DNA from 4 places in the Nocardioides sp. CCNWLW239 genome. Region 4 is predicted to be linked to each of the others. Evidence: predicted binding sites of a transcription regulator. Region 4 holds the regulator's gene; each other region holds the start of a gene.
The links. Region 4 encodes LexA, which represses DNA repair genes until DNA is damaged. Its sites were predicted from a motif close to TCGAACANNTGTTCGA; they were not measured.
Positions count from the first base shown of each region.

Region 1: recA (recombinase RecA) is a predicted target of LexA. The motif match lies at 759-774, and genes of this name have one in related genera.
Region 2: WBG06_RS19575 (SAV_6107 family HEPN domain-containing protein) is a predicted target of LexA. The motif match lies at 1,051-1,066, and genes of this name have one in related genera.
Region 3: ruvC (crossover junction endodeoxyribonuclease RuvC) is a predicted target of LexA. The motif match lies at 1,185-1,200, and genes of this name have one in related genera.

Region 1 covers NZ_JBBBNW010000003.1:317,702-319,898, forward strand. The annotation lists gene WBG06_RS13325 (DUF4396 domain-containing protein) at 1-719, shown strand, start outside; gene recA (recombinase RecA) at 969-2,018, shown strand; gene WBG06_RS13335 (regulatory protein RecX) at 2,078-2,197, shown strand, end outside.
Region 2 covers NZ_JBBBNW010000005.1:93,636-95,832, forward strand. The annotation lists gene WBG06_RS19565 (DUF4126 domain-containing protein) at 1-211, opposite strand, end outside; gene WBG06_RS19570 (hypothetical protein) at 374-967, shown strand; gene WBG06_RS19575 (SAV_6107 family HEPN domain-containing protein) at 1,161-1,601, shown strand; gene WBG06_RS19580 (methyltransferase domain-containing protein) at 1,639-2,197, shown strand, end outside.
Region 3 covers NZ_JBBBNW010000003.1:531,050-533,246, forward strand. The annotation lists gene pdxT (pyridoxal 5'-phosphate synthase glutaminase subunit PdxT) at 1-158, shown strand, start outside; gene WBG06_RS14340 (YebC/PmpR family DNA-binding transcriptional regulator) at 275-1,042, shown strand; gene ruvC (crossover junction endodeoxyribonuclease RuvC) at 1,220-1,744, shown strand; gene ruvA (Holliday junction branch migration protein RuvA) at 1,741-2,197, shown strand, end outside.
Region 4 covers NZ_JBBBNW010000002.1:345,716-347,912, reverse strand. The annotation lists gene WBG06_RS07610 (MXAN_6640 family putative metalloprotease) at 1-352, opposite strand, end outside; gene lexA (transcriptional repressor LexA) at 508-1,287, opposite strand; gene WBG06_RS07600 (LysM peptidoglycan-binding domain-containing protein) at 1,468-1,860, shown strand; gene WBG06_RS07595 (hypothetical protein) at 1,969-2,197, opposite strand, start outside.

The DNA of each region.
Region 1 (2,197 bases), on a different contig from region 4:
CGCACGCCGGACACGACCACGCCGAGCACCAGCACTCGGTGCACGAGGGTCACGGCGACCACGGCGGGCATACCGGACACGGTGGGCACGCCGGGCACGGTGGGCACGCCGGGCACGGTGGCGGGATCAACGCGATGGCGGCGAGCGCCACGCTGCACTGCCTCACCGGGTGTGCGATCGGTGAGATCGCCGGACTGATGATCGGGACTGCGGTCGGGCTGAGCACGGGATGGACGATCGTCCTGGCCGTCACGCTGGCCTTCGTCTTCGGCTACACCCTCTCGACGCTGCCGCTGCTCAAGTCGGGTCTGGCCGTGGGGGCGGCGTTCAGCGTCGTGCTCGCCGCCGACACCCTCTCGATCGCGGTGATGGAGCTGGTCGACAACCTGATCATGGCGCTCATCCCCGGCGCCATGGAGGCGGGCCTGGTCAACGTCGTGTTCTGGGTCGCGATGATGATCGCGCTCTCGGTGGCCTTCCTGGCGGCCTTCCCGGTCAACCGCTACCTGCTCCAGCGAGGCAAGGGGCATGCGCTCACGCATCAGTACCACGGTGCGGAGCCGGTCCGGGAGGGCTTCCGTCGCTTCATCCCGTCGTTCTCCACCGGGGCGCTCGCGGCCGTGATCATCGCGTTCATGCTCGGTGGCCTGTCGGTCGCTGTCGCCGACGAGCTCGGCGGCTCGACCCCTGCGGAGCAGAGCGAGATGCAGGGACACTGAGGACCTGGCCTCCCCGACACGCCCGAACAAGCGTTCGCATCGAACGCTTGTTCGGGTTAGTCTGTCGTGGTAGGTGGAGCGTGGTTCGTGCTATCGACCAGGCAAAAAACCGGGTCGTGAAACACCGTGCCAGAGGGTCCCGTTCAAAACTGTCGGTGGTCCCGTCTAGCGTCTGCCTTGATGACGACGAAGGCACGTGGACAAGCGGCAGGCAAGGGGAAGAAGTCTGCCCCTCAGGAAGGAAAGAACATGGCGGCAGGTGATCGCGAGAAGGCATTGGACGCCGCTCTCGCCAACATCGAGAGGCAATTCGGCAAGGGCTCGGTCATGCGGCTGGGCGACGAGACGAAGGCCCCCCTCGAGGTGATCCCGACCGGCTCGATCGCGCTCGACGTGGCGCTGGGCCTGGGTGGTCTGCCTCGCGGGCGAGTCATCGAGGTCTACGGTCCGGAGTCCTCGGGTAAGACGACGGTCGCGCTGCACGCCGTGGCCAACGCCCAGCGCGCCGGCGGCATCGTGGCGTTCATCGACGCCGAGCACGCGCTCGACCCGGAATACGCGAAGAACCTCGGCGTCGACACCGACGCCCTGCTGGTCTCCCAGCCGGACTCGGGTGAGCAGGCGCTGGAGATCGCCGACATGCTGATCCGCTCGGGTGCGCTCGACCTGATCGTCATCGACTCCGTCGCGGCGCTGGTGCCGCGCGCCGAGATCGAGGGCGAGATGGGTGACAGCCACGTCGGTCTGCAGGCTCGACTGATGAGCCAGGCCCTGCGGAAGATGACCGGTGCGCTCAACAACTCCGGCACGACGGCCATCTTCATCAACCAGCTGCGCGAGAAGATCGGCGTGATGTTCGGCTCGCCCGAGACCACGACCGGTGGTCGAGCGCTGAAGTTCTACTCCTCGGTGCGACTCGACGTGCGCCGGATCGAGACGCTCAAGGACGGCACCGACATGGTCGGCAACCGCACCCGCGTCAAGGTCGTGAAGAACAAGGTGGCCCCGCCGTTCAAGCAGGCCGAGTTCGACATCATGTACGGGAAGGGCATCTCCCGCGAGGGCGGCCTGATCGACGTCGGTGTCGAGGCTGGCCTGGTCCGCAAGGCCGGCGCTTGGTACACCTACGAGGGTGACCAGCTCGGTCAGGGCAAGGAGAACTCGCGCAACTTCCTCAAGGACAACCCCGACCTGGCCAACGAGCTGGAGAAGCGGATCCTGGAGAAGCTCGGCGTCGTGCCGACGGTCGAGGCTGAGAGCACGCCCGCGGCCGAGCCCGCCGGCGTCGAGGACTTCTAGGCCCCTCCGACCCCGTGGCTTCGTCCAAGCGTGACCGCTCGTCCACCCAGGATCCCTGGGTGGACGAGCGACCCGCGCCCGACTGGCTCGGAGACGTCTCCCTCGGCGTCGAGGCATGGGCCGGCAAGACCCCCACGGTCGAGCCGTCGCCCCCGTCGGTCGAGCCGTCGTCGCGACGA
Region 2 (2,197 bases), on a different contig from region 4:
CCCACGTCGAGTCGACGTAGGGCACCTTGTCGGCGATGAACTCGATCGCGAACATCGTCGCCGCCGCGGCCAGCACCGGCCAGGTGCCGAGCACGTCGGGGATCTCCTCGGCCCCCGTCGCGCGCTGCACGATGCCGAGAACCAGCACGACCAGGTAGGCGTTGATGCCACTGGCCCACCCGCTGGAGAAGGTCAGCGCTAGAGATTCCATGGGGACATATTGACGTACGCCACCGACATCCGAGCCTGCGGCCGAGACCGAGTCGTGCCGACCCGAGACCAAGAGCACGTGATCCCGTATTTACCTCCGTTGCGCCCCGTGCGGCAGAATGGGCTGATCAGAGACTGAACCCCCACGTCGCAAGGAGACCGGATGACCATGACGACACCCGACGAGAACGAAGGTGTGGTCGTGAGCGAGGGCCCGGAGGCCGCGGTCGAGGTGGCTGCCCTCGCAGCCGAACCCGTGCCCCGGGAGATGACGTGGGCGATCCGACTGATGATCGGGCTGATCGCGTTCAGCGCCGTCGTGGTCGTGGTGATGGTGCTGCGCTCCGACGACCTGGTGCGCGCCTGGGCGGAGGGCAACGCCTCGGCCAAGCGCATCCTCGAGACCGAGGGCCTCGACGCCCTCATCAACCCGCCCACCGACAACCGGGTCAGCGCGCCGGCGTTCATCGCCCCCGCCATCACCCTGTTCGGCGTGATGGCCACCATGATGGGTGTGCTCGCCGTCTTCATGCGCAACGGCTTCGAGTGGGCGCGCATCACGATCACCTTCCTGGTGTTCATCTCCACCGTGGCCAGCATCGGTGGCATCCTGACCGGCCCGCCGGTGATCATCAGCGTGCTCACCGCGATCGCGATCGTCATCGCCGCGACGCTGCTGGTGGTCATGTGGCTGCCGGCGAACACCCGCTACATCCACCCGCCGCACCGGATCCGCGGCGCGGTCGCCGAGGACTGAGCGAGCCGCAGCACCGGCTCGACACGCCCCGTCACCGAAACGTCTTGTGACTGTCGGTGGCGGGGTGTAGTTTGATCTCGTGTTCGAACAAGTGTTCGAACAACCAGGCTCTGGCGGGTGTCGTCCTCGACCCCCGGCGCCCGCCGGAGCCGTCCACTGCGGGGTCGACCTTTGAGCGAGAAGGACGACCCCGATGCATCTGCTGCCGGCGACGACGCACAACTACCTCTTCCGAGCCACGGAGTCGCTCTCCGAGGCGATCGTGGCTGACGACGTGCCGAGCAGGTACGCCATCGCTCATGTCGCCGCCCTCCAGGCCGCCGCGGCCCTGATCGCCGCCCGCACCGACCCCGTCGAGGCCGCCAGCCGCGCCGGTCGCCGACGCCCCTGGAACGCCTGGGTCCGGCTCAAGAAGGTGGCACCCGAGCTCTCCGAGTGGGCCGACTACTTTGCCGCCGGTGCGGCGAAGCGTGCCGCCGCGGAGGCCGGATCGATCCGGGCCGTCACCGCCGAGGAGGCCGACGACCAGGTGCGCGACGCCGACCGCTTCCTCGCCGTCGTCGAAGAGTCCCTCGGGCTGATGGCCCACAGCTCTCCGGTCACCCGCCCCCGGCGTGACCGCCTCGTGGGCTGATTCAAGTGTGGTGGGATCAGGGCCTACGCTTGGCCCCATGGCAGCTGGCTCCGCATCAACCAGTCGTCGGGCAGGGGCCCGGACCGTCGCCGTCTGGGATGCGCTCGACCCGGTCCTGGCGGCCGGCTCCCTCGACGTCCTCGACATCGGCGGTGGCACCGGCACCTCAGCCGTACGCATCGCCGGGCTCGGCCACCACGTCACCGTGGTCGACCCCAGCCCTGACGCTCTCGCCGCGCTCGACCGCCGCGCCCGCGAGGCCGGGGTCTCGGTCGACGCGCGCCAGGGCGACCTCGCCGCGCTCGCCGATGTCGCCGACCCCGGCGGGGTCGACGTGGTGCTCTGCCACGGTGTCCTCGAGATCGTCCCCGACCCGGCAGCGGCACTGGCGGGGATCCGCGACGTGCTCCGTCCCGGCGGCACGCTCAGCCTGCTGGTCGCCCAGCGGACCGCCGCCGTGCTCTCCCGGGCCTTGGCCGGTCAGTTCGCCCAGGCTGCCGAGCTGCTCGACGACACGGCCCCGCAGGGACGCTCGGGACGGAGGTTCTCGCTCGACGAGGCTCGCGAGCTGCTCGAGGGGGCTGGGTTCGAGGTCT
Region 3 (2,197 bases), on a different contig from region 4:
CCTGGGTCGAGGAGGTCGGCCCCGGGGTCGAGGTGCTGGCGAGCGTGGACGGCCACCCCGTCGGCGTACGTCAGGAGCGGCTGATGGCCACCAGCTTCCACCCCGAGGTCAACGCCGAGGACCGGTTGCACCGGTTGTTCCTGGACACCTGCTGCTGACGGTGCCGAACGTCACGTAGTTAGAATGGGGCCTTGCTGCCCTGTGACGACTCCGGTGGCGGCTCGACAGGCTTGACAAAGCACAGCGACGACGCGGGGCAAAGGACGGTTTTCAGATGAGCGGCCACTCCAAGTGGGCAACGACCAAGCACAAGAAGGCGGCGATCGACGCCAAGCGCGGCAAGCTCTTCGCCAAGCTCATCAAGACGATCGAGATCGCGGCCAAGACCGGCGGTCCCGACCCGGCCGGAAACCCGACCCTCTACGACGCGATCCAGAAGGCCAAGAAGCAGTCGGTCCCCAACGACAACATCGACCGCGCGGTCAAGCGTGGCGGTGGGCTCGACGGCGGCGGGGTCAGCTACGACACGATCATGTACGAGGTCTACGGCCCTCAGGGTGTCGCGCTCCTCATCGAGTGTCTGACCGACAACCGCAACCGGGCGGCCATGGAGGTGCGCACCGCGGTCACCCGCAACGGCGGCACCATGGCCGACCCCGGCTCGGTGAGCCGGCTCTTCGACCGCAAGGGCGTCGTCGTCGTGGCGAAGGCGCAGGAGGGCAAGACGGTCTCCGAGGACGACCTGCTCGAGGCCACGCTCGACGCCGGTGCCGAGGACGTCAACGACCTCGGCGAGTCCTTCGAGATCGTCTCCGACCCCTCCGACGTGGTCGCGGTCCGCACCGCGCTGCAGGAGGCCGGGATCGACTACGACTCCGCCGAGGTCCAGTTCGTCGCGAGCATGGACATCCCGGTCGCCGACGCCTCGGCCGCCGAGAAGGTCTTCAAGCTCATCGACGCCGTCGACGACCTCGACGACGTCCAGAACGTCTTCTCCAACGCCGACGTCCCCGACGAGGTCATGGAGACCGTCGACGCCTGACCCGGGCCGAGGCGTCACCCCCGTCGGCCGAGAGGTCGCTGACGTCGGCCGAGACGGCACCGAGGTGCCATCTCGGCCGACGTACCCGACTTCTCGGCGGGGCGTGTCAGGGGCTCGGGAGGCGAGTCCTAGTCTGTACGCTACGAACAGGCGTTCGATCAGACGAAGGAGTGCGGCGTGCGGGTGCTTGGGATCGACCCCGGCCTGACCCGGTGCGGGATGGGCGTGGTCGACGGCTCGCTGGGCCGGCCGCTGTCGATGGTGGACGTCGGGGTGATCCGTACGTCCTCGGACCTGCCCGTCTGGGAGCGGCTGGTGAGCATCGAGAAGGGGATCGACGCCTGGATCGAGGAGCACCGGCCCGACGCGGTCGCGATCGAGCGGATCTTCGCGCGCTCGAACGTCTCCACGATCATGGGCACGGCCCAGGCCAGCGGCCTCGCGATGGTCTGCGCGGCCAGACGCGGTCTCCCGGTGGCGCTGCACACGCCCTCGGAGGTCAAGGCCGCCGTCTCCGGCAACGGCCGCGCCGACAAGGCGCAGGTGACCGCGATGGTGACCCGGATCCTGCGGCTCTCCACCCCGCCGAAGCCCGCCGACGCGGCCGACGCGCTCGCGCTGGCCATCACCCACCAGTGGCGCGGAGGCGCCCAGAACCGCATCGAAGCCGCGGTCGCCGCGGCCGGAAGGGTCCGTAGATGATCGCGTCCGTACGCGGCAAGGTCGCCGCCGTCAGTCTCTCCACCGCCGTCGTCGAGGTCGGCGGCATCGGCATCGAGCTGCTCTGCACGCCCAACACGCTGGCCACGCTCCGCACCGGCGAGGAGGCCCACCTGCCGACCAGCCTGGTCGTGCGCGAGGACTCGTTGACCCTCTTCGGCTTCACCGACACCGACGAGCGCACCCTCTTCGAGCTCCTCCAGACCGCCTCCGGTGTCGGCCCGAAGCTCGCCCAGGCGATGCTCGCCGTCCTCAGCCCCGACGGCATCCGCCTGGCCATCGCGGGCGAGGACACCAAGACCCTGACCAAGGTCCCCGGGATCGGCCAGAAGGGGGCCCAGCGGATCATCCTGGAGCTCAAGGACCGGGTCGGCGCACCCACCGGCACCGCCTCGGCGCCGGCGCCGACCAGCGCGGCCGCGCCCTGGCGCGACC
Region 4 (2,197 bases):
GCAGCTCGCGAGCGGCCGTCTTGTCCGAGCCGTCCAGGGCGTCCTTGGCGTTCCACAGGTTGGTCAGCGCGATGGTCGCGTCGGGGCGGCCGGCGACGTGCCGACCCGGCACCACCTGCCGGACGCCGCGTACGGACTGGTTGCGCTTGATCTTCTTCGCCTCGGCGAGCGCCTCACGGGCGGTCTCCTCCGTCACCGGCTGCTCGGCGCTGGCTTCACCGCCGGTCACCGCCGAGGTCGCCGGAGTCGACCCGGTTGCGGGCATGGTGGCGACGAACGTCGCGACGACCATGCCTGCGATCAGGACGAGGGAGCGTTGTTTGCGGGTGATCCGGCGGGCAATGTTTCGCATGAGATACCAGACGTTCGGGATGACAGACCACCGCAGTCTAAGCGCACGACCCCGCCGTGTCCGGGGGACACGGCCGATTGGGCGTTGCCCACGGACGAAGCAGCCGCCGACCCGATGACGGGTCGGCGGCTGGATCGCACGCAGAATGCAGGTCGTCAGAGGCTGCGGAGGACCGCGGTCACCTTGCCGAGGATCGTCGCGTGGGTGCCGTCGATCGGCTCGTAGGCAGCGTTGTGCGGCAGCAGCCAGACCTTGCCGTCCTTGCGGGAAAGGGTCTTGACGGTCGCCTCGCCGTCGATCAGCGCGGCCACGATCTCACCGTTCTCCGCGGTCGGCTGCTGGCGCACGACCACGAAGTCGCCGTCGCAGATGGCGGCGTCGACCATCGAGTCACCGGAGACCGAGAGCAGGAACAGGTCACCGTTGCCGACCAGCTGCTTGGGGAGCGGGAAGACGTCCTCGACGCTCTGCTGGCTCGAGGTCTCCTCGGCCAGGATCGGGCCACCGGCCGCGATCCGGCCGACCAGGGGAACCATCGCGGCGTCGGGGTTGGGGTTGACCCCGGCCTCGGCGGTGACCGTCGACTCGGCCGTGCTGGTCTCCTCGGGCTCGCCGGACATGGCCTTGCGGTGGGCCATCACCTCGGGGAGGAAGACCTCGAGGGCACGAGGCCGCTTGGGGTCCTTGCGGATCAGACCACGCTGCTCCAGCGCGCGGAGCTGGTGGGCGACGCTGCTGGTGCTGGTCAGCCCGACGGCGGCGCCGATCTCGCGCATGCTGGGCGGGTAGCCGCGCTGTTCGATGCTGTCGCGCAGGTGAGCGAGGATGCGCTGCTGACGCGGCGTGAGCCCGGTCGCGTCCGGCGGCCCGTCGGGCAGCTCGCGGACGCGGCTCTTCGAACCGCCTGATCCGGTGCCTGTCTTCTGCGTGGTCATGTCTTCACATTAGTCCCTCTGGCACCACGACTTCAAACATCTGTTCGATCTCGTCACCGGTGCGTGTCGGCGTTCGAAAATTCTTGGGGTCGCTACTTGCGTTGTTCGAACACGTGATCTAACTTCGAACATGTGCTCGATCGAACACGTGATCGAGAGACCGATGAACTGGAGGCCGTGATGAGTGCAACCGTCTATGTGCTGCCCGTAGCCGAACCGCCCCGTCCGGCGCGGGATGTGCGGCGTTCGACGGTGCGGCTCACCCGGCGCGGCCGAGTCGTGGTGTTCGCGTTCGCACTCGTCGTGCTCTTCGGGATCGCGCTGATCGGAGCGCGGGTGGCGTTCGCGGCGAACAGTGCCGGCGCTGATGCCGGATTTCCTGGTGGCTCCGCCCCCGCCGCCCACACGATGGTCGTCGGCGATGGTGACACGCTCTGGGACATCTCCTCGAAGGCAGTTGCCGGCACCGACGCATCGATTCGGGAGATGGAGCAGACGATCAAGGAGCTCAACAGTCTCGAGTCGTCGATGCTCGTGTCCGGTCAGACCCTGATCATCCCGACCGCGCCGTAGGCGCCACACAGATGTCCGGCCGCTCCTTCGACCCTGGCGGCCGGCTACCGGGGAAAAGTGAGAGTGCCGCAGACGATGGGAAGCGTCTGCGGCACTCTCGCTGTGGCGTCAGTGACGCCCGCGGTACGGGGTCCCCGGGTCGGTCGGCGGCCACTGCTTGTTGCGGGTGCTGTGTCGCGGCGGCCACTCGTCGTCCGGTTGGGACGGCGGGTCTTGGGGCGGACGCGGGGTGGGCAGCGCCTGGGTCGCGGCGGGATCCTGGGTCAGCCGGGCCCGCGAACCGGTCTGGCCGTATCCGGTCGGCACCTGGTAGGCGCCCGACTGATACGGCGAGGAG